DNA from 3 places in the Bacteroides sp. f07 genome. Region 1 is predicted to be linked to each of the others. Evidence: riboswitches for the same ligand, from Rfam matches in the RefSeq annotation. Region 1 holds a riboswitch; each other region holds the start of a gene.

Region 1 (6,380 bases):
AGGAATGGCGGGAATGTATCAAGCTATCCGACGACGAAGGCAAACATACCGGTAGTCCGGAAGAAGTACAGGCATGTTTGCATGAATTGAGACTGAATTAGCTTATTTCCCTATTATCGCTTTATCAAAACGGCTATCCATACAAACACTGATATCCGTTGTGACAAACTTGCCTTCATAGAACAAGCTGAATATCGTAGCCGGAGTAGGTGCAGCCTGTGCCTGCTCCATTGTCTCCAGTTTAACAATCTCCAAAGGCAGATTTCTTTTGGCGGCGGTTTCCTTCAAAGAACTCATCACATGAAATTCCGCAAACGGACAACGGTTGGAAAAATAAACAGTGATACCCTTTTTATCAGGGCACTCTCCTGTTCGTGCAGATTCATTAAACGTCGGATTCGGAGCATCAACATTCAATTTCTTCACCAACAGACTAAATCCTGTCGAAAGCTCTTCGCAAACAACAAATCCCTGTCGCAACAGCCATTTGGTATCACTCATAAAATGAAACTTTTTTGTTCCTACCACTGTCACCAAACCATCCTTGCCTTGCTGCAAAGCGTCCTCTATCGCAGTTTGGAGCAGAGCTTTCGCATACCCTTTTCCTTTATACTGCCCAGCTACCCAAAAGCAGTTTATCAACAGGTAATTGTCAGCCTTCACAGGAACCCACCCGTTTTCGGCCGGGCCATATTCGATAAATACTTTCGCACGCTCATTCAAACGACGAAAAACATACCCGTTTTCAAATTGCTTCTTCAGCCATTCTTTTTTCAGGTTATAACTTTCCTGGCATTTCTTATCCGAGAAAGCGCAGCAGATATGTTCTTTCCCTATGTTGTCTTTGGTAAGCGTGATAAAGTCGATGTTCATAGTATCAGTTTTTTATTAGTAGTTTTTTAATGAAATAGTATCGGATATTATATTATCCACAAAGATAAACATTCAAGTGTAGCAGTCATTATCCAATCCCGTAAAAATCAATATTATTTAGTAGAAAGTGAGGTATGGGCATAAAAAAAGGAGCAACGCCTTGCTCCAACCTTTGTTAACCTTAAATCTAATACTATGAAAAACACAGTACAAAGATACGGACTTTCCGATTATCTGCAAATTATCCAAATAAAAAAGTATGTTTCATAACATGATTTAAAACTTTCCGAGGAATAACGCCTCTTTTATTAATACTTTTTCAAGATTTGAATTCCTTCACGGCTCTTTCCAACCTTTCCAAAGTAAGTTCGCCGGATTGTCTCCAAAGTTGCTCTCCTTTTCTGAAAAGGATAAATGTAGGCGTTGATTCGATGGTGTAGAAATCTGTAAGGGCAGTTTCCTGGTCTACGTCTACTTCCACTACTTCGAGCGTTCCTTCCATTAGTTTCTTAAATTCCTCAACGACAGGTTTCATACGCTGGCAATGAGGACTCCATGTTGCATAAAACTCTGCCATTGCCCAATCGGCATTAGCCAGCTTCTCTTTATTCCTTTCCTCACGGGCTACTTTCTTCTCTTTCATAATTGATTACTGTTTTGATTAATAATTGCTACTTCAACAATACGAAAAGAAAGAAAGTTTAAAGGATAAACAATAATACACACAGATTTAACTATTTAATCCACTTGCAGTTATCGTCTTTCGTTTCTAATATCTGGACAGCCGTCCATTGCACATAAAAGCAACTTTCGTGCAAAAAGGCTACACTCTATTCAATATTTATTTATCTTTGCCGTCGAAATGGTTCGGAATCCGTAGCCAACGGACGACGATTAATAGGGAATCGGGTGCAAATCCCGAACAGTCCCGCTGCTGTGAAACTCTGTTCAATGTCTTATTAATGAACTAATTTGACGCCACTGATGTTTTTTTATCGGGAAGGCAAATAAGACAAGAGTCAGTCAGAAGACCTGCCACTTCGCGTAAAACGTTCTTCCGCCTCGTGGATTAGGAGAAAGAACATCGTTTGTTAAGCCCCAAATCAATAAAATACTGTGTTTTCACCGGGTGGAATATGTCCGCAAGGTGGAAAGGCATAAAATAAGTATGTACTTAATTTAAAAAAGTATGATAAAAAGAATCTTAGTAGCCAATCGCGGTGAGATTGCCGTAAGGGTGATGCGCTCCTGCCGGGAGATGGAAATAACGAGTATAGCGATATTCTCCGAGGCAGACCGGACTGCAAAGCATGTGCTTTATGCAGACGAAGCATATTGTGTAGGTCCCGCCGCATCTAAAGAGAGTTATCTGAATATAGAAAAAATTATCGAAGTGGCGAAAGCGAACCATGCAGACGCCATTCATCCGGGATATGGATTCCTGTCCGAGAATGCTAATTTTGCACGGCGTTGTCAGGAAGAAGGCATTATCTTTATCGGACCCGATCCGGAGACAATGGAAGCAATGGGCGACAAAATTTCCGCCCGTATCAGGATGATTGAAGCCGGAGTACCCGTTGTGCCCGGCACACAAGAAAACCTGAAAAGTGTGGCAGAAGCCGTGGAGCTTTGCAATAAAATCGGTTATCCGGTGATGCTGAAAGCTTCTATGGGTGGCGGTGGAAAAGGGATGCGCCTTATCCACAGCGCGGAAGAAGTGGAAGAAGCCTACACAACTGCTAAAAGTGAATCACTCTCTTCTTTTGGCGACGACACGGTTTATCTGGAGAAGTTCGTGGAAGAGCCTCATCACATCGAATTCCAGATTTTGGGTGACAAGCACGGCAACGTAATTCATCTTTGCGAACGCGAATGTTCCGTACAACGCCGTAATCAGAAGATTGTGGAAGAAACACCTTCGGTTTTCGTCACTCCGGAATTGCGGAAAGATATGGGGGAAAAAGCCGTGGCAGCCGCCAAAGCAGTAAACTATATCGGAGCGGGAACCATCGAATTTCTTGTTGACAAACACCGCAATTATTACTTCCTTGAAATGAATACCCGCCTGCAAGTAGAGCACCCGATTACCGAAGAAGTAGTAGGTGTAGACCTTGTGAAAGAGCAAATCAAAGTTGCCGACGGACAGATGCTTCAACTGAAACAGGAAGATATCAAACAGCGCGGACACGCTATCGAATGTCGTATCTGTGCCGAAGATACGGAAATGAATTTCATGCCAAGTCCCGGAATCATTAAGCAGATTACAGAGCCGAACGGCATCGGAGTGCGTATTGACAGCTATGTATACGAGGGATACGAGATTCCCATCTATTATGACCCAATGATTGGCAAACTGATTGTATGGGCTACCAATCGCGAATATGCTATCGAACGGATGCGTCGCGTGCTTCATGAATACAAGCTGACCGGAGTCAAGAATAATATCAGTTACTTGCGCGCTATCATGGATACGCCCGACTTTGTGGAAGGTCATTACGATACCGGATTCATCACCAAGAACGGTGAACACCTGCACCAATGCATTATGCGCACCAGCGAACGTGCCGAGAATATTGCACTGATTGCCGCCTACATGGACTATCTGATGAATCTTGAAGAGAACAGCGGTGACACTACCGACAACCGTCCTATCAGCAAATGGAAAGAATTCGGATTGCATAAAGGCGTACTTCGTATCTAAATTTAAAAAGCAGTTAATTATGGAAATTCATATAGGTGACCGAGTGGCCGAAGTGGAACTGGTCAGCAAGGAAGATAACAAAGGGATACTTACCATTGACGGAAAACCGTTTGAAGCGGACGTGGTAATGGCGGAAAACGGAACCTGCAACATCCTTATGGACGGTCGCAGTGCAAACGCGCAGCTCATCCGCAAGGAAAACGGGAAAAGCTATAAAGTGAACACGCATTACAGCAGTTTCAATGTCGAAATCGTAGACAGTCAGGCGAAATACCTGCGTATGCGCAAGAAAGGCGAAAACGAACAGAACGACCGCATCACTTCCCCCATGCCGGGGAAAGTAGTAAAAATCCCCGTTACGGCAGGACAGGAAGTGAAAGCAGGAGACACTGCTATCGTTATCGAAGCCATGAAGATGCAGAGCAACTATAAAGTGACTTCGGATTGCCGCATCAAAGAAATTCTGGTTCAGGAAGGTGATAACATCACCGGTGACCAGACATTAATAACATTAGAACCGATTGCATAAACTAAAAAAGGATTGCATCATGGAAGAAATAAACAAAGCATATACCACGTTCCAGGAACGTGACCGCATCGCTTCCCTCGGGGGTGGCACAGAAAAAATAGAAAAGCAACACGAAAGCGGCAAGATGACTGCCCGCGAACGTATCGAGATGTTGCTCGACAAAGGAACATTTGTCGAATTGGATAAGCTGATGGTTCACCGTTGCACCAACTACGGCATGGACAAGAACAAAATTCCGGGAGACGGCATCGTATCCGGTTACGGAAAGATTGACGGTCGCCAAGTTTTCGTTTACGCCTATGACTTCACCGTTTACGGTGGTTCGCTTTCCGCATCCAACGCGAAGAAGATTGTAAAGGTACAGCAACTGGCTTTAAAGAACGGTGCTCCGATTATCGCATTGAACGATTCAGGCGGCGCACGTATTCAGGAAGGTATCGAAAGCCTTTCGGGATATGCGGATATTTTCTATCAGAACACAATGGCAAGCGGTGTGATTCCACAAATCTCCGCTATTCTCGGTCCTTGTGCCGGCGGTGCCTGCTACTCCCCCGCCCTCACCGACTTTATCTTTATGGTAAAAGAAAAGAGCCACATGTTTGTGACGGGGCCCGATGTAGTGAAGACCGTTATCCATGAGGAAGTCAGCAAGGAAGAGCTGGGTGGCGCCATGACTCACAGCAGCAAAAGCGGAGTGACTCATTTTATGTGCAACACCGAAGAAGAACTGTTGATGAGTATCCGCGAACTGCTTTCGTTCCTGCCGCAGAACAATATGGACGAGACTAAAAAGCAGAACTGTACAGATGAAACCAACCGTGAAGACGCTACTCTGGACACTATCGTCCCGACAGACCCGAATGTTCCTTATGACATGAAAGATATCATCGAACGGGTGGTAGACAATGGCTATTTCTTCGAAGTTATGCCGAATTTTGCAAAGAACATCCTCATCGGTTTCGCACGTCTGGCTGGTCGTTCGGTAGGTATCGTCGCCAATCAGCCCGCTTATCTTGCCGGAGTGCTTGATATTGACGCCAGTGACAAGGCAAGCCGTTTTATCCGCTTCTGTGACTGTTTCAACATTCCGTTGATTACATTCGAAGATGTTCCGGGATTCCTTCCGGGATACACGCAAGAAAACAACGGTATCATCCGCCACGGTGCAAAAATCGTTTACGCATTTGCAGAAGCTACCGTTCCCAAGTTGACCGTTATCACCCGTAAGGCTTACGGTGGTGCTTATATCGTAATGAACTCCAAGCAGACCGGTGCCGACGTAAACTTCGCCTATCCAAGCGCGGAAATCGCAGTAATGGGTGCGGACGGTGCAATCAATATCCTGTTCCGCAAAGCCGATGAAGAAACGAAAGCGAAAGAACTGGAAGCCTACAAGGAAAAGTTTGCCACCCCGTACCAAGCTGCCGAACTGGGATTCATCGATGAAATCATCTATCCGAGACAAACCCGCAAACGTCTGATTCAGGCATTGGAAATGACGGAGAACAAGATGCAGACGAATCCGCCCAAGAAGCATGGAAATATGCCCTTATAACAACTAGATAGGTACTTGTCAAAGTACCACCACCCAAAACGGACTTACACTGATTCTGAGGATTATTGTTCAAAGAATCGACATAAGCCCGTTTTTTATTTCTGAAATTCGTTCTGCGATATTATATCAAACAATGAATGCGTTACATTAAACACAATATGTTACATTAAATAAGGAGCAAGATACTTCACCAGGAAATAACCGCCTACCACCAGCCAGATATAAAGAAGAAGTGCCAGTACAAAAGGTTTTGCCCCCGCCTTTCTGAATTTATCAATACTCGTTTCCGTACCAAGTGCAGTCATTGCCATTGTCAGCAGGAAAGTATCCAAGGTATTGATTCCCGCAACCAACTGCGCAGGCAGCAAATCAAAAGAATTAAAAGCGATAACTCCCATAAAACCGATTGCAAACCAGGGAATGGCAATCTTCTGAAATTTCTGTCCTTTCTGTGCCTGTCTCTTTCTCGCTCTTGCCACCATGTAAGTAGTAATCAGAAGCACGGGAACCAGCATCATCACCCGAATCATCTTCACGATAATCGCCGAATCCGAAATACCGTTTCCCATAGCGTCACCCGCTCCCACCACATGAGCTACTTCGTGGAGCGTGGCACCTGTATAGATTCCCATCTGGTCGGGAGTCAACGCACAAATTCCATTCCGATAGAGGAAAGGATATAAAAACATGGAGATAGTTCCGAAGATTACTACGGTAGAAAC
Region 2 (6,380 bases), 540 kb from region 1:
CGTTATAAGGATTATATTCTCCGCTCGGCATTACCTTATAATGTCAGCCTTATCAACAACCTGCAGGCAGACCCGCATTACTTATGGTTTACCGTAATCGTGACTTTGCTGCTGATGATTATCTTCTACAAATTCACGAACAAACTGGGGACTTCTATCAGCCAGCTCCGCGAGTTTGCCATGCGTGCCGACCGGAACGAGCCTATCGAGATGGCGATGCAATCGGCTTTCCCACACAATGAACTGGGAGAAATATCGCAGCATATCATCCAAATCTACAAACGGCTGCACGAAACGAAAGAGGCTCTCTACATCGAACGCGAGAAGTTGATTACCCATCTTCAGATTTCGCACGAAGGACTGGGAGTATTTACGAAAGACAAAAAGGAGATTCTTGTCAACAATCTCTTCACCCAATACAGCAACCTGATTTCGGACTCTAACCTGGAAACTACGGAAGAAGTCTTTGCCATCAACGAACTGAAAGAGATTATACATTTCATCAACAAGAACCAGCAACAACGTTCGAGAAGTAAAGACGAAAAGCGAATGTCTATCACCATCAACAAGAACGGACGCACGTTCATCGTTGAGTGTATCATCTTCCAAGACGCAAGCTTTGAGATTTCAATCAATGATGTCACCCAGGAAGAAGAACAGGTGAATCTGAAACGGCAGTTGACACAGAATATCGCGCATGAGCTGAAAACGCCTGTCAGCAGTATTCAAGGGTATTTGGAGACTATCGTCAATAATGAAAACATACCGCGCGAGAAGATTAATGTGTTTCTCGAACGCTGCTATGCGCAAAGTAACCGGTTGAGCCGGTTGCTGCGTGACATTTCCGTACTTACCCGCATGGACGAGGCTGCCAACATGATTGACATGGAACGGGTGGATATCAGTGTACTGGTAGGAAATATCATCAACGAGGTTTCACTGGAACTGGACGAGAAACATATCACGGTGGTTAATTCTTTAAAGAAGAGCATACAAGTCAAAGGTAATTATTCCCTGATTTACTCCATCTTCCGTAATCTGATGGATAACGCCATCGCATACGCCGGAACGAATATTCAGATTAATATCAATTGTTTCCGTGAAGACGAAAGTTTCTATTATTTCAGTTTTGCCGATACGGGTATAGGCGTATCCCCCGAACATCTGAACCGTCTCTTCGAACGTTTCTACCGGGTAGACAAAGGCCGTTCGCGGAAGTTAGGCGGAACGGGACTGGGACTGGCTATTGTGAAGAATGCAGTGATTATTCATGGCGGCATCATCTCTGCCAAGAACAATCAGGGTGGCGGGTTGGAGTTTGTCTTTACATTGGCAAAGGAGAAGTAAGATTCTTCAAGAAGCAAAGTTCTTAAAAAAGAAGACAGAGAAGAAAAGGAAGAAAAATTCTTTGTATAAAATGAAAAGGCATTATCTTTGTCTTCTATGTAATTCATAGAAGTTCAATATAATAACAGCCAATTATGAAAACGAATCTAAATATTCTTTCGATTGTATGTATTCTTTGTCTTTGTGCCTGCAAAAACGGCAATGCTTCCGGCTTAAACAAAACCGAAGTAGCACAGGATACTATCAAGACTTTCACATTACCCACCATCCCGACAATGATGACGGCGCCGGAACAACGGGCGGATTTCCTTGTCAAGCACTATTGGGATAACGTAAACTTTGCCGATACCAATTATATCCATCACCCCGAAGTGACCGAACAGGCTTGGGCGGACTATTGCGATATATTGAACCATGTTCCATTGGAAACAGCACAGCAAGCTATGCGGAAAACTATCGAACGGACAAACGTGGATAAGAAAGTATTCACTTACATCACCGATTTGGCAGACAAATATTTATACGACCCTAACTCCCCTATGCGTAACGAAGAGTTTTATATCCCTGTACTGGATGCCATGATGGCTTCTCCCGTACTGGAAGAAATAGAAAAGGTACGTCCCAAAGCCCGTCGCGAACTGGCTCAGAAAAACCGTATCGGAACCAAAGCATTGAACTTTAACTATACATTGGCTTCCGGCGCACAAGGTTCCCTTTATCAACAGAAATCGGACTATACCTTACTATTTATCAATAACCCGGGATGCCACGCCTGCACGGAAACAATCGAAGCATTGAAAAATGCGCCTGTCATCAATCAGCTTCTAGCACAAAAGAAGCTAACCGTCCTCTCTATCTACCCCGACGAAGAACTGGACGAATGGCGGAAACATCTGAATGAATTCCCGAAAGAATGGATTAACGGATATGATAAGACCTTCGCTATCAAGGAACAACAACTGTATGACTTGAAAGCCATCCCTACCCTTTATCTCCTGAATAAGGATAAAACCGTTCTTCTGAAAGACGCCACCGCGCAAGCTATTGAAGAATATCTTTTATTACATCAATAAACCTTGCAAAAAACAAATAAACTATCTATCTTTGTCGCGCATTGGTTCGCAGCCCTCAAAATATACGAGGAAAGCGATTAAAAGGGAATCAGGTGTAAATCCTGAACAGTCCCGCTGCTGTAAGTTCTATAAATGTGTTGCGAGCAACCTACTTTTAGCCACTGGAAAGAAACTTCTGGGAAGGCGCCCGCAACAGGAACGAGTCAGAAGACCTGCCGTGCACCCAATTTCACTGCTTTCGAGGAAAAAGCGTTGAGTCTAATGAACCGGACAATCCGTCTATCATTTCATTCATCACTCTGATTCAGAGAAAGTGTGTTTTAATTAATAAACTCTGCCAAGTTTATTTATGCGTGTCCGGTCGAAGGGATTTCGCCCGGACACTTTTAAAAGTGAAAAAACAGACCAGTAGTAGGATAAGGATGAGACATACAAGGCTATACAAAAGTATCTGTGCAGTACTCTACTGCCAACTTTTACTCCCGACACTTTTTGCGCAACAGCAAAAAGTGGATACAACGCATACATACTCCATCCCCGAAATTACTGTTTCCGATATTTATCAAACACGAGAGGTACGTTCTACCGCTCCGCTACAAGTACTTTCCAAAGATGCGCTAAAGAACCTGCATGCCCTGCAAGTTTCTGATGCCGTGAAGCATTTTGCCGGAGTGACCGTGAAAGATTACGGTGGCATCGGCGGACTGAAAACCGTATCCATACGCAGCTTGGGTGCACAGCACACAGCCGTAGGTTATGACGGAATCACCGTAACCGACTGCCAGACGGGACAGATTGACATCGGTCGTTTCTCGCTCGATAATGTAGACCAGTTATCACTTAGCAACGGTCAGAGCGATAATATCTTCCAGCCGGCACGTTTCTTCGCTTCGGCAGGAATACTGAATATACAGACACTTACTCCCCGTTTCAAAAAAGGGAAACGTACGAATATCAGCGCGGCTTTCAAGACGGGTTCATGGGGGCTTGTCAATCCATCCGTTCTGTTAGAGCAACAACTCAGTTCTAAGTGGACAGTCACAGCCAATGGCGAATGGATGTCATCGGACGGACAATATCCATATACCCTGCACTACGGAAATACAGAGGGCGACCTGACTTCACGGGAGAAAAGAAAGAATACCGACGTACAAACTTTTCGTGCCGAAGCCGGACTTTACGGCAACTTCTCCGATAAAGAGCAATGGCGATTGAAAGCCTATTACTTTCAATCTTCGCGGGGATTGCCGAAAGCCACTACACTTTATAACGACTATTCCTCACAGCACCTGTGGGACAAGAATACATTTGTACAAAGCCAATACAAGAAAGAGTTCAGCCAACAATGGGTATTCCAGACTTCCGCCAAATGGAACTGGAGCTATCAGCGTTATCTGGACCCCGACACCAAAAACTCTTTAGGAAAAACGGAAAACAGCTATTACCAACAGGAATACTATCTCTCCGCATCGGTATTATACAGATTATTGAGCAATCTTTCATTTTCCCTTTCGACGGATGGGAGTATCAATACAATGGATACTAATCTTACTAATTTTGCGCAACCCACCCGCTATTCATGGCTGACGGCTTTTGCAGGAAAATACGTGAATGACTGGCTGACAATCTCCGCATCCGCTTTGGCGACTATCATCAACGAAGATGTCAAGGAAGGCGGCAGCGCCGGCAATCACCGCAAATTAACGCCTTATGTCAGCGCTTCATTCAAACCTTTCCGTAACGAAGAGTTTCGTATCCGTTTCTTCTATAAGGACATCTTCCGTCTGCCAAGTTTCAATGACCTGTATTACCAGGAAGTAGGAAACACCAAACTGAAACCGGAAAATGCAAAGCAATATAATATCGGTCTGACATACAGCAAGAATGTATGTGCATTCATTCCTTATCTTTCGGCAACCGTTGATGCATACTATAACAAAGTAACGGATAAAATCATTGCTTATCCTACCAAGAATCTTGCTATATGGAGCATGAGAAACTTGGGAAGTGTAGATATCAAAGGTATTGACATCACAGGAAACTTATCTCTTCAGCCTTGGGAGAAAATCCGCATCAACCTGTCCGGTAATTATACGTATCAACGGGCATTGGACGTCACCAACCCTGATTTGAGTAAGGATAAATCGACTTATAAACATCAGATAGCCTATACTCCCCGTGTTTCTGCCTCAGGACAAGCAGGCATCGAGACTCCATGGATAAATATGTCTTACTCATTCCTTTATTCGGGAAAACGCTATACAGTGGGACAGAATATCGCAGCCAACCGACTGGATAGTTACAGTGACCACAGTATTTCGGCGAGCCGCGACTTCCGGATAAGAAAAGTTACAAGTTCGCTCAGCGTGGAAGTACTGAACCTGATGGATAAAAATTACGAGATTGTACGATACTTCCCAATGCCGGGACGTTCGGTAAGAGCAACGCTAAAAATAACATATTAAAAGCAGGATACTGATATGAAAAGGAAATTGACATATATATTTTGGTTCTGCCTGCCCATCCTATTATTATTCACGGCTTGTGATGATATGGAAGATAAGCCTTTCACTTCGGACATTGCAGGTGACCCGACTGAAACAGATACAGCCGAGCTCTATGCGTTATGTGAAGGACTATTCAATCAGAATAACAGTTCATTGATGCGTTTCTCTTTCGGCAACCAGAGAATGGTGCGCAACTATTTTAATACAATCAATCATCGGGGATTGGGAGATACGGCAAATGATTTAGCCATTTATGGCGACAAGATATATGTCATTGTCAATGTTTCCAGTACAGTGGAAGTAATAGACTTCCGTACAGGAAACTCCTTGAAGCAAATTCAAATGCTGACCGAAAACGGAAGTTCACGTGAACCGCGATACATCGCCTTTCATAAAGAAAAAGCGTATGTATGTTCTTATGACGGAACAGTGACACGTATTGATACAACTTCCCTCGCCATAGACGGTGTCACCTCCGTGGGACGTAATCCCGACGGAATCTGTGTACAAAACGAGAAGTTATATGTTTCCAATTCCGGCGGACTGGATTATGCATCCGGTCTGGGAGTAGACAATACTGTATCCGTGGTTGATATCGCCACATTCAAAGAAATCAATAAAATTACAGTAGGACCGAATCCGGGCAAGATTGTAGCCGGTACGGATGGAACAACCGTTTATGTAGCAACCCGTGGAGAAGATGTAGAAGCAGGAAATTATAACTTTGCAAAAATAGACTGTCTGACAAATGGAGTGACTCATTACAATGAGAAAGTACAGAACTTTGCCATTGACGGAGAGATTGCCTATCTATACAATTACAATTATAGTACGCAAACATCTTCTATCAAGACATTCAATCTGAAAACAGGAAAAACCGTTCGTGAGAATTTCATTACGGACGGAACAAATATCGATACTCCTTATGGAATCAATGTGAATCCTTATAGTGGCAACGTGTATATCACAAATGCTTATGATTACACCATATACGGAGATTTGCTCTGTTTCAACCAACAAGGGCAACTGCAATTCCGCCTGAATAATATCGGACTGAATCCGAACACGATTGTATTCAGCGACAAGGCTTCACAAAGCGACATTGATGATAATACCGAAGAAACTGAAAATTCATTGGCTTTCGCCGATAAAGTATGGGAATATAAGCCGGCTCCCGGACAGTTTATCAATACGAGTACGTCGGCTTACAAAGATGGATATACTTATGAAGATGTATTAAAAGAAGCTACCCGAAGGATACAACAGAAATCAATTATATCATTGGGCGGATTCGGCGGATATATCGTTTTAGGATTTCCTCAATCAATTCCCAATATAAAAGGAGAATACGATTTCAAAGTAAAAGGAAATGCTTATTATAATTTAAAGACAGGAACAGGGAAATTGGGTGGAAGCGCCGAACCTGGCATTGTATTTGTGTCCAAAGATGTAA
Region 3 (6,380 bases), 200 kb from region 1:
CGACGAGTTGTCCGCCTGTGATTCGGGCATTTACCGTTTTCAACAGCGTGCGCTGTCCGTATCCTAGTGTCAGTTCCTTAAGCTCAATCATTTGAATCTATACAAGTTTTTAGCTATTACCCATAAAATGACCGGAACACCGAGCAAGGCGGTGATACAGTTCACCGGAAGCAGGAATTGCTTGGCGATGATGTCGCAGAGAAGCATGCTGATAAGTCCTGTCAGCATAGTGCCGGGGACAAGTATCCGGTGGTCGGCGTTGTTAAATAGTAACCGTGTGACGTGCGGCACTGCCAGCCCGATAAAACCTACCGGACCGCAGAATGCGGTCACCGTTCCTGTCAGCAATGCGGTAGAAATGAAGATGAATGTGCGTGAGCGCTTGATATTCATTCCCATTGTCCGTGCGTAGTTTTCTCCGAGAAGCAACAGGTTCAACGGTTTGATACAGGCCACGGAAATGAGTAGTCCCAGACATAGCATAGGCGTCATGATTCCCAGTTGGGTAGTGGTGATGTGTCCGAGAGAGCCCATTGACCAAAGTGTGAACATTTTCAACTGTTCGGCAGAACTCAGATATTGTAGTATCTGGATAATGGCGCCTGCCACATAACCTATCATGACTCCCATAATCAATACACCGAGTATATTTTTTACTTTCCGGCTGATAATGGCTACTCCCAATAAAATGACAGCCGTTCCTATCCAGCCGGAACCAACGATGCCTAATGACTGAAGTAGTGGAAATTCCGACCAACCGAGTAATGGGGCTCCCAGTACAAACAAGGCAACCCCTAATCCTGCCCCCGAACTAACTCCCAGCAAATAGGGGTCTGCCAATGGGTTTTGGAAAACCGTCTGCATCTGCAAACCACTTATAGAGAGTGCTATACCTATCAGTGCCGCTACTATTACCCGTATAAACCGGATAGAAAGAAGAATGTTGCGTGTCATTTCATCACATTCACCCCCGGTGAGCACTGCCCATACTTTGGAGACAGGGATATACGTGTCTCCGGTTGCCATATCTATGACTAGTAATGACAGGGCGGTTATGCCTAGCGCGATAAATAAAAGTGCGGTATGTTTGCGAGGTTGTTTCATTCCAGACGCCTGTAATAATAAAGTGAGTCGGATACAAGTTCCGGATGAAAAATATGAATCAAGTCGCGTAATACAACATCGGGACGGACAACTGCTGATTCCCAATAGTCGTTTCCGCCTGTCGGTGTCAACCGTAAGTTATTGTTATAAACAGTCTTTGCATTCACGGCTTTTGCGTCTGCGAATTTGGGGTTGACAGCTTTCAGCTCATCAAGCGTAGTTGCTGAACCGACATTAATCCAGTAATCGGCTTTTTGTATCAGTCCATAGGCTGTTTCCAGTCCGATTGGGGTTGAACTGTTGGAACTGTTTTCTTTATAAATGTACTCTGCGCCTGCATCGGCAATGAGCCGTGCCATATAACTTTGGGTGGAAGGCATTACCCAACTGTCGTTCCACGGAGTGTTGAACATAACGGTAGGACGCTGGCTGACGGAATCCGTGAGGGCTTTCAGTGCATAATAACGTTGGGGGATTTCCCGGAATATTTCTATTCCTTTATCCCGTTTGTCTGTCAATTCGGAAAGAACAATCATCCATTCGGCCTTGCCGAGCGGTGATTCTTCCAGATATTCACCCATATATAAATAAGGTATGGAAAGTTCTTTTAACTTGTCCGTTACAGCGGTTTGGGCGTCACCTATGCCATAGAGCAAAACTACGTCGGGCTTTAATCCAATCAGCAGTTCGTAGTTCATCTCAGGACCCATATCCTTGATTGAATCTTTGTGGGCAAGGATGTAGGGATTGGCGATATAATCGATACCCGAAACTCCGACAATCCGGTTGATTTCTCCTAGTGCGTCAAGCATGGCGATGTAGGAAGAAGACATACATACAATCTGTTTGGCTCCGGCAGGGATAACGGGACCGTTGAATCCGGCAGGCGCTTGCTCGCCGTTGCGTGTTATAAAATAGGACATTGTTACGTCTTTGGCGCCTTGCCACGGGTTGGTAATCTGTATAAGCGTACTGGCGGCGTTCTCGGCACCCAGGATTTTAAATCCCGAAGCGTATTCAGGGGTATATACATCTTGGTTGAATGCTTCCAAAGATGTCTTATTACGGGTGATACAGCTTGCCAAAAAGAGCAGGCAAAGCAACGTGATAGTCAGAACAGGAGATTTCACTTTTATAAGAATTTTAATTAGATAAAAATAATAGTGGATCCTTTCGGACGGCAAAGATAGGACTTATTATTAGTTTGTTTTTATTTTAATTGGATTTTTCTTCCATTTTGTTTCTATTTGTGTATCTTTGTTCCCAAGAAATTTTGGTGTCACTTTTCCGATTCTACGGAAAGAGTGGTGAAAAGGGAATCAGGTGTAAGTCCTGAACAGACCCGCTGCTGTAAGCTCCGCCAAAAGTTTTCCTACAATACTCAAATCCACTGTTCCGCTTTGGAGGAATGGGAAGGGCGTTAGGGAAATGGAGTAAGTCAGAAGACCTGCCAAAGTTGAATTCTTGAAACTTTCCGGGATTAAAGTTTGAAGAGTGCAGTTTTTAGTAATCACATAGTACTTGTTTTTATGCGACGTACAAAGTGCGCAGTGTCTGTTTGTGCAGGACGCTGGCTTATGCTCTTTTTGAAGGGGAGCAGACTGCCCTTTTCTGTCTTTGTGTATTCCTGAAAGTTTATAATCGAAAGAAAATAAACAGACGAGATAACAGGAAGAATGATTCGAAAAATTCTATGGACAGTAGGTTGTTTAGGACTTCCGGCGTTGCTGGGAGCTCAAAGCCGTTTGGATAGTTTGCAACACTTGGATGAGGTAGTGGTTACGGCGAAGCCGTATAAAGAAGTAATCCCTGCCCAACGGCTGAACGGGCTGCAACTGGAACGGCTGAATACGCATAATGTAGCTGATGCCTTGCGTTACTTTTCGGGTGTGCAAATCAAAGATTACGGTGGTATGGGCGGATTGAAAACGATAGATGTCCGCAATATGGGTTCTCACCATGTCGGGGTGTTTTATGACGGCATTCAGATTGGAAACGCACAAAACGGAGTGGTTGATTTGGGACGTTTTTCGCTGGATGATTTGGAAGAATTATCTCTTTATAACGGACAAAAAAGTGAGATATTCCAGTCTGCCAAAGACTTTGCTTCGGCTTCGGCTGTATATATGAAAGCCCGGAAACCGAAGTTTGAAACAGGAAAGAAAACGAATCTGCTGGTACGCTATAAGGCAGGAAGTATCCAGTTGATTAATCCTTCCATCCGGTTGGAACATAAACTGAACGATAACCTTAGCTTGAGTCTGAGCGGTGAATATACGAAATCCGACGGGCAATATAAGTTTCGTTACAGACGCTTGAATCAGGAGGGTAAAGTGGCTTATGATACGACAGCTACCCGATGGAACAGTGATATCGAGGCTTATCGTATCGAAGCCGGTGTATATGGCACTATTCATAACGGCTATTGGCAGGCTAAACTGTATTATTATGATTCGGACAGAGGACTGCCCGGAGCTATCGTGAAAAATGTATGGCAGAATGGAGAACGGCAGGGGGATAAGAATTTCTTTGCCCAAGCTACATTTGTGAAAGATGTCACCCCGAAATATAAGTTGCAACTGAACGGGAAGTTTGCCTATGACTATACACATTATCTTTCAAGGGATACAGTGCAGTTTCTGCAAGAGAGTGTGACAAAAAAGATGCAGTTCGATAATACCTATTATCAGCAGGACAGGTATTTGTCGGTGGTGAATATGTATAGTATTCTGCCTGTTTGGGATGTTTCTTTATCTGTCGATTTTCAATATAATAAGTTAAATGCTGTCATGCGTGGAGTAGGGACTCCTTTCACGTTCCCGCAACGCTATACAACTTGGGCGGCACTGGCTACGGCGTTGAATCTGGGAAAATGGAAATTACAGGCTGATGTGTTGGGGACATTCGTTATCGAGAAAGTCCGTAATAATGTGCAAGCCCCTGACAAATCGGAACTTTCTCCGGCATTTATCGTCGGGTATAAACCTTTCTGCAACCATGATTTTAATTTGCGTGCTTTCTATAAGCGTATCTTCCGTTTGCCTACTTTCAATGACCTTTATTATGCGCAAATAGGCTTTAGTCAGTTGAATCCGGAATTTACCGACCAATTTAATATTGGTGGAAGTTATCAAAAGACATTCAAAAAAGGATTTATTGACCGGATTTCTGTACAGGCTGATATTTACTATGCCGCGATTACCGATAAGATTATTGCTGCGCCTACCGGGAGCAGTTTTCGCTGGATGATGACAAATATGGGAAAAGTGGAGAGTAAGGGGGTAGATGTTTCGGCGGCTGTATTCGGCCATGCAGGACCGGTAAGGATGAATGCCAATCTTTCTTATTCTTTCGCGAAAGCGCAGGATTTTACAAAAATCAACGGGAAGAAACTGTCTTCGTATGGCGACCAGATTCCTTATACTCCCTGGCATAGCGGCTCGGTGATTGCGGGAGTGGAATATGGTACGTGGACGTTGAATTACAGTTTCATTTATGTGGGTGAGCGTTATAACGGGGCTGTGAATAATATTCCGCGTAACTATGTGGAACCGTGGTACACACATGATTTTTCCTTGCAAAAGGAGTTCCGGATTCGTAGTCGTTATCTGTTGAAGACCTCGGTAGAGATGAACAATGCGCTGAACCAATATTACGATGTGGTACTCAATTATCCGATGCCGGGGCGGAATTTCCGGTTTATTGTTAGTCTTAGCTTATGAAAAAAATACATTTTATATATCTGCTGATACTTTTTATGAGTTTGTCGGCTTGTCGGGAGGATGAACAGATTTTCCTTTCGGACAGTGTGCAAGTGGCGCTTCCTATGGTAGGAACCCGTATTAAAGGGTTTTATCAACTCAACGAGGGAAATATGGGAATGAATCGTGCTTCACTTGATTATTTTGATTATACGACAGGACATTATACCCGTGATATTTTTTCCGAACGTAATCCAGAGATTGTAAAAGAGTTGGGAGATGTGGGGAATGATATTAAAGTATATGGGCAGAAAGTATATGCGGTAATTAATGTTTCCAATCTGATCGTTGTGTTTGATGTGCGTACTGCGCGTAGAATCAAGGAGATAGAGGTTCCTAATTGCCGTTATCTGGCATTTTGGAAGGATAAGGCGTATATAAGTTCCTATGCGGGGCCTGTGCAGATTGCTCCAAATTCGGAAGTAGGATTTGTGGCGGAAATAGATACGGCTAGCTTGGAAGTGACCCGGAAAGTGTCGGTGGGGTATCAGCCGGAAGAAATGGTTGTACATAATGAGAAACTGTATGTGGCTAATTCGGGAGGATATCGTGCACCGAATTATGACCGGACGGTGTCTGTGGTGGATTTGGAAACATTTAAAGAGAAAAAGAAAATAGATGTCGCTATCAATCTGTATCGGATGGCGATTGATGAACGTGGAGATATTTATGTGAGTTCTCGCGGAGATTATAAGAATACTCCTTCTAATCTGTATGTGATAGATAGTACGACCGATGAAGTAAAGCAATGTTTGGATCTTCCGGTGGGAGGAATGTGCGTAGACGGCGATAAACTTTATTATTATAGTGTAGCTTATAGCATGACATCGGGCGGAAATAAGGTAACATATGGAATTTTGGATACCCGAACTAAGAAGCAAATAACGGATCGGATTATTACTGATGGCACTGATGAGGATATTATGATACCTTATGGTATTGCCGTTAATCCTGAAACTAAAGAGATATTTATGTCGGATGCCCAAAATTATGTGGTGACCGGCTTCGTCTATTGTTTCTCACCCGAAGGAAAGTTGAAATGGAAAACAGAAGGGGGGAATATCCCCGGGCATTTTGCTTTTATAACTGAAAGTCTGATTAAATAATATATACACATTATTAATACCTCTTATTTTTATGAAGAAGAAAAGTTTAAAATGGATGTTTGCTCTAATAGGGGCAGCATTATTGAGTGGAAGTTTGTTGACCGCTTGTTCTGAGGAAGAAAAGAACGGAAATGAAGGTGGCGAAGGAGGAGGAAGTGGAGAGTCTGAGCCGGAGTTGAATTTTGAGGGTAGTCCTTACATTACACAAGTACTTGACTATCGTCCTGCCCCGGGACAGTTTGTTAATACGATGCCGTCCTACGAGGAGGGTGATACACAGGAAACTATGAATGCGAAAGTACTGTCTACTATCGGAAACGGAAAGAACGGTGTTATTACCTTAGGAGCTTATGGGGGATATGTAGTTGTTGGCTTCGACCATACTATTCAGAATGTGGAAGGAGAAAAG

What was found. A riboswitch is a leader RNA that binds a small molecule or an ion and turns the genes downstream of it on or off. The one in region 1 is predicted to bind cobalamin.
Region 2: it holds a riboswitch for cobalamin, as region 1 does, so the genes downstream of both, ACGHVY_RS12065 (TonB-dependent receptor plug domain-containing protein) here and accC (acetyl-CoA carboxylase biotin carboxylase subunit) in region 1, are expected to answer to the same signal.
Region 3: it holds a riboswitch for cobalamin, as region 1 does, so the genes downstream of both, ACGHVY_RS14985 (TonB-dependent receptor) here and accC (acetyl-CoA carboxylase biotin carboxylase subunit) in region 1, are expected to answer to the same signal.

Annotation. Positions count from the first base shown of each region.
Region 1 is NZ_BAABXI010000001.1:3,462,643-3,469,022, forward strand. It holds gene pncB (nicotinate phosphoribosyltransferase) at 1-101, shown strand, start outside; gene ACGHVY_RS14235 (GNAT family N-acetyltransferase) at 103-873, opposite strand; gene ACGHVY_RS14240 (thioredoxin family protein) at 1,193-1,516, opposite strand; cobalamin riboswitch at 1,720-1,928, shown strand; gene accC (acetyl-CoA carboxylase biotin carboxylase subunit) at 2,063-3,574, shown strand; gene ACGHVY_RS14250 (acetyl-CoA carboxylase biotin carboxyl carrier protein subunit) at 3,594-4,103, shown strand; gene ACGHVY_RS14255 (acyl-CoA carboxylase subunit beta) at 4,123-5,658, shown strand; gene ACGHVY_RS14260 (YeiH family protein) at 5,820-6,380, opposite strand, start outside.
Region 2 is NZ_BAABXI010000001.1:2,924,294-2,930,673, forward strand. It holds gene ACGHVY_RS12055 (ATP-binding protein) at 1-1,347, shown strand, start outside; gene ACGHVY_RS12060 (DUF5106 domain-containing protein) at 1,482-2,420, shown strand; cobalamin riboswitch at 2,446-2,655, shown strand; gene ACGHVY_RS12065 (TonB-dependent receptor plug domain-containing protein) at 2,843-4,885, shown strand; gene ACGHVY_RS12070 (YncE family protein) at 4,901-6,380, shown strand, end outside.
Region 3 is NZ_BAABXI010000001.1:3,661,633-3,668,012, reverse strand. It holds gene ACGHVY_RS15000 (ABC transporter ATP-binding protein) at 1-91, opposite strand, end outside; gene ACGHVY_RS14995 (iron ABC transporter permease) at 88-1,104, opposite strand; gene ACGHVY_RS14990 (ABC transporter substrate-binding protein) at 1,101-2,234, opposite strand; cobalamin riboswitch at 2,362-2,574, shown strand; gene ACGHVY_RS14985 (TonB-dependent receptor) at 2,781-4,826, shown strand; gene ACGHVY_RS14980 (YncE family protein) at 4,823-5,971, shown strand; gene ACGHVY_RS14975 (PKD domain-containing protein) at 6,003-6,380, shown strand, end outside.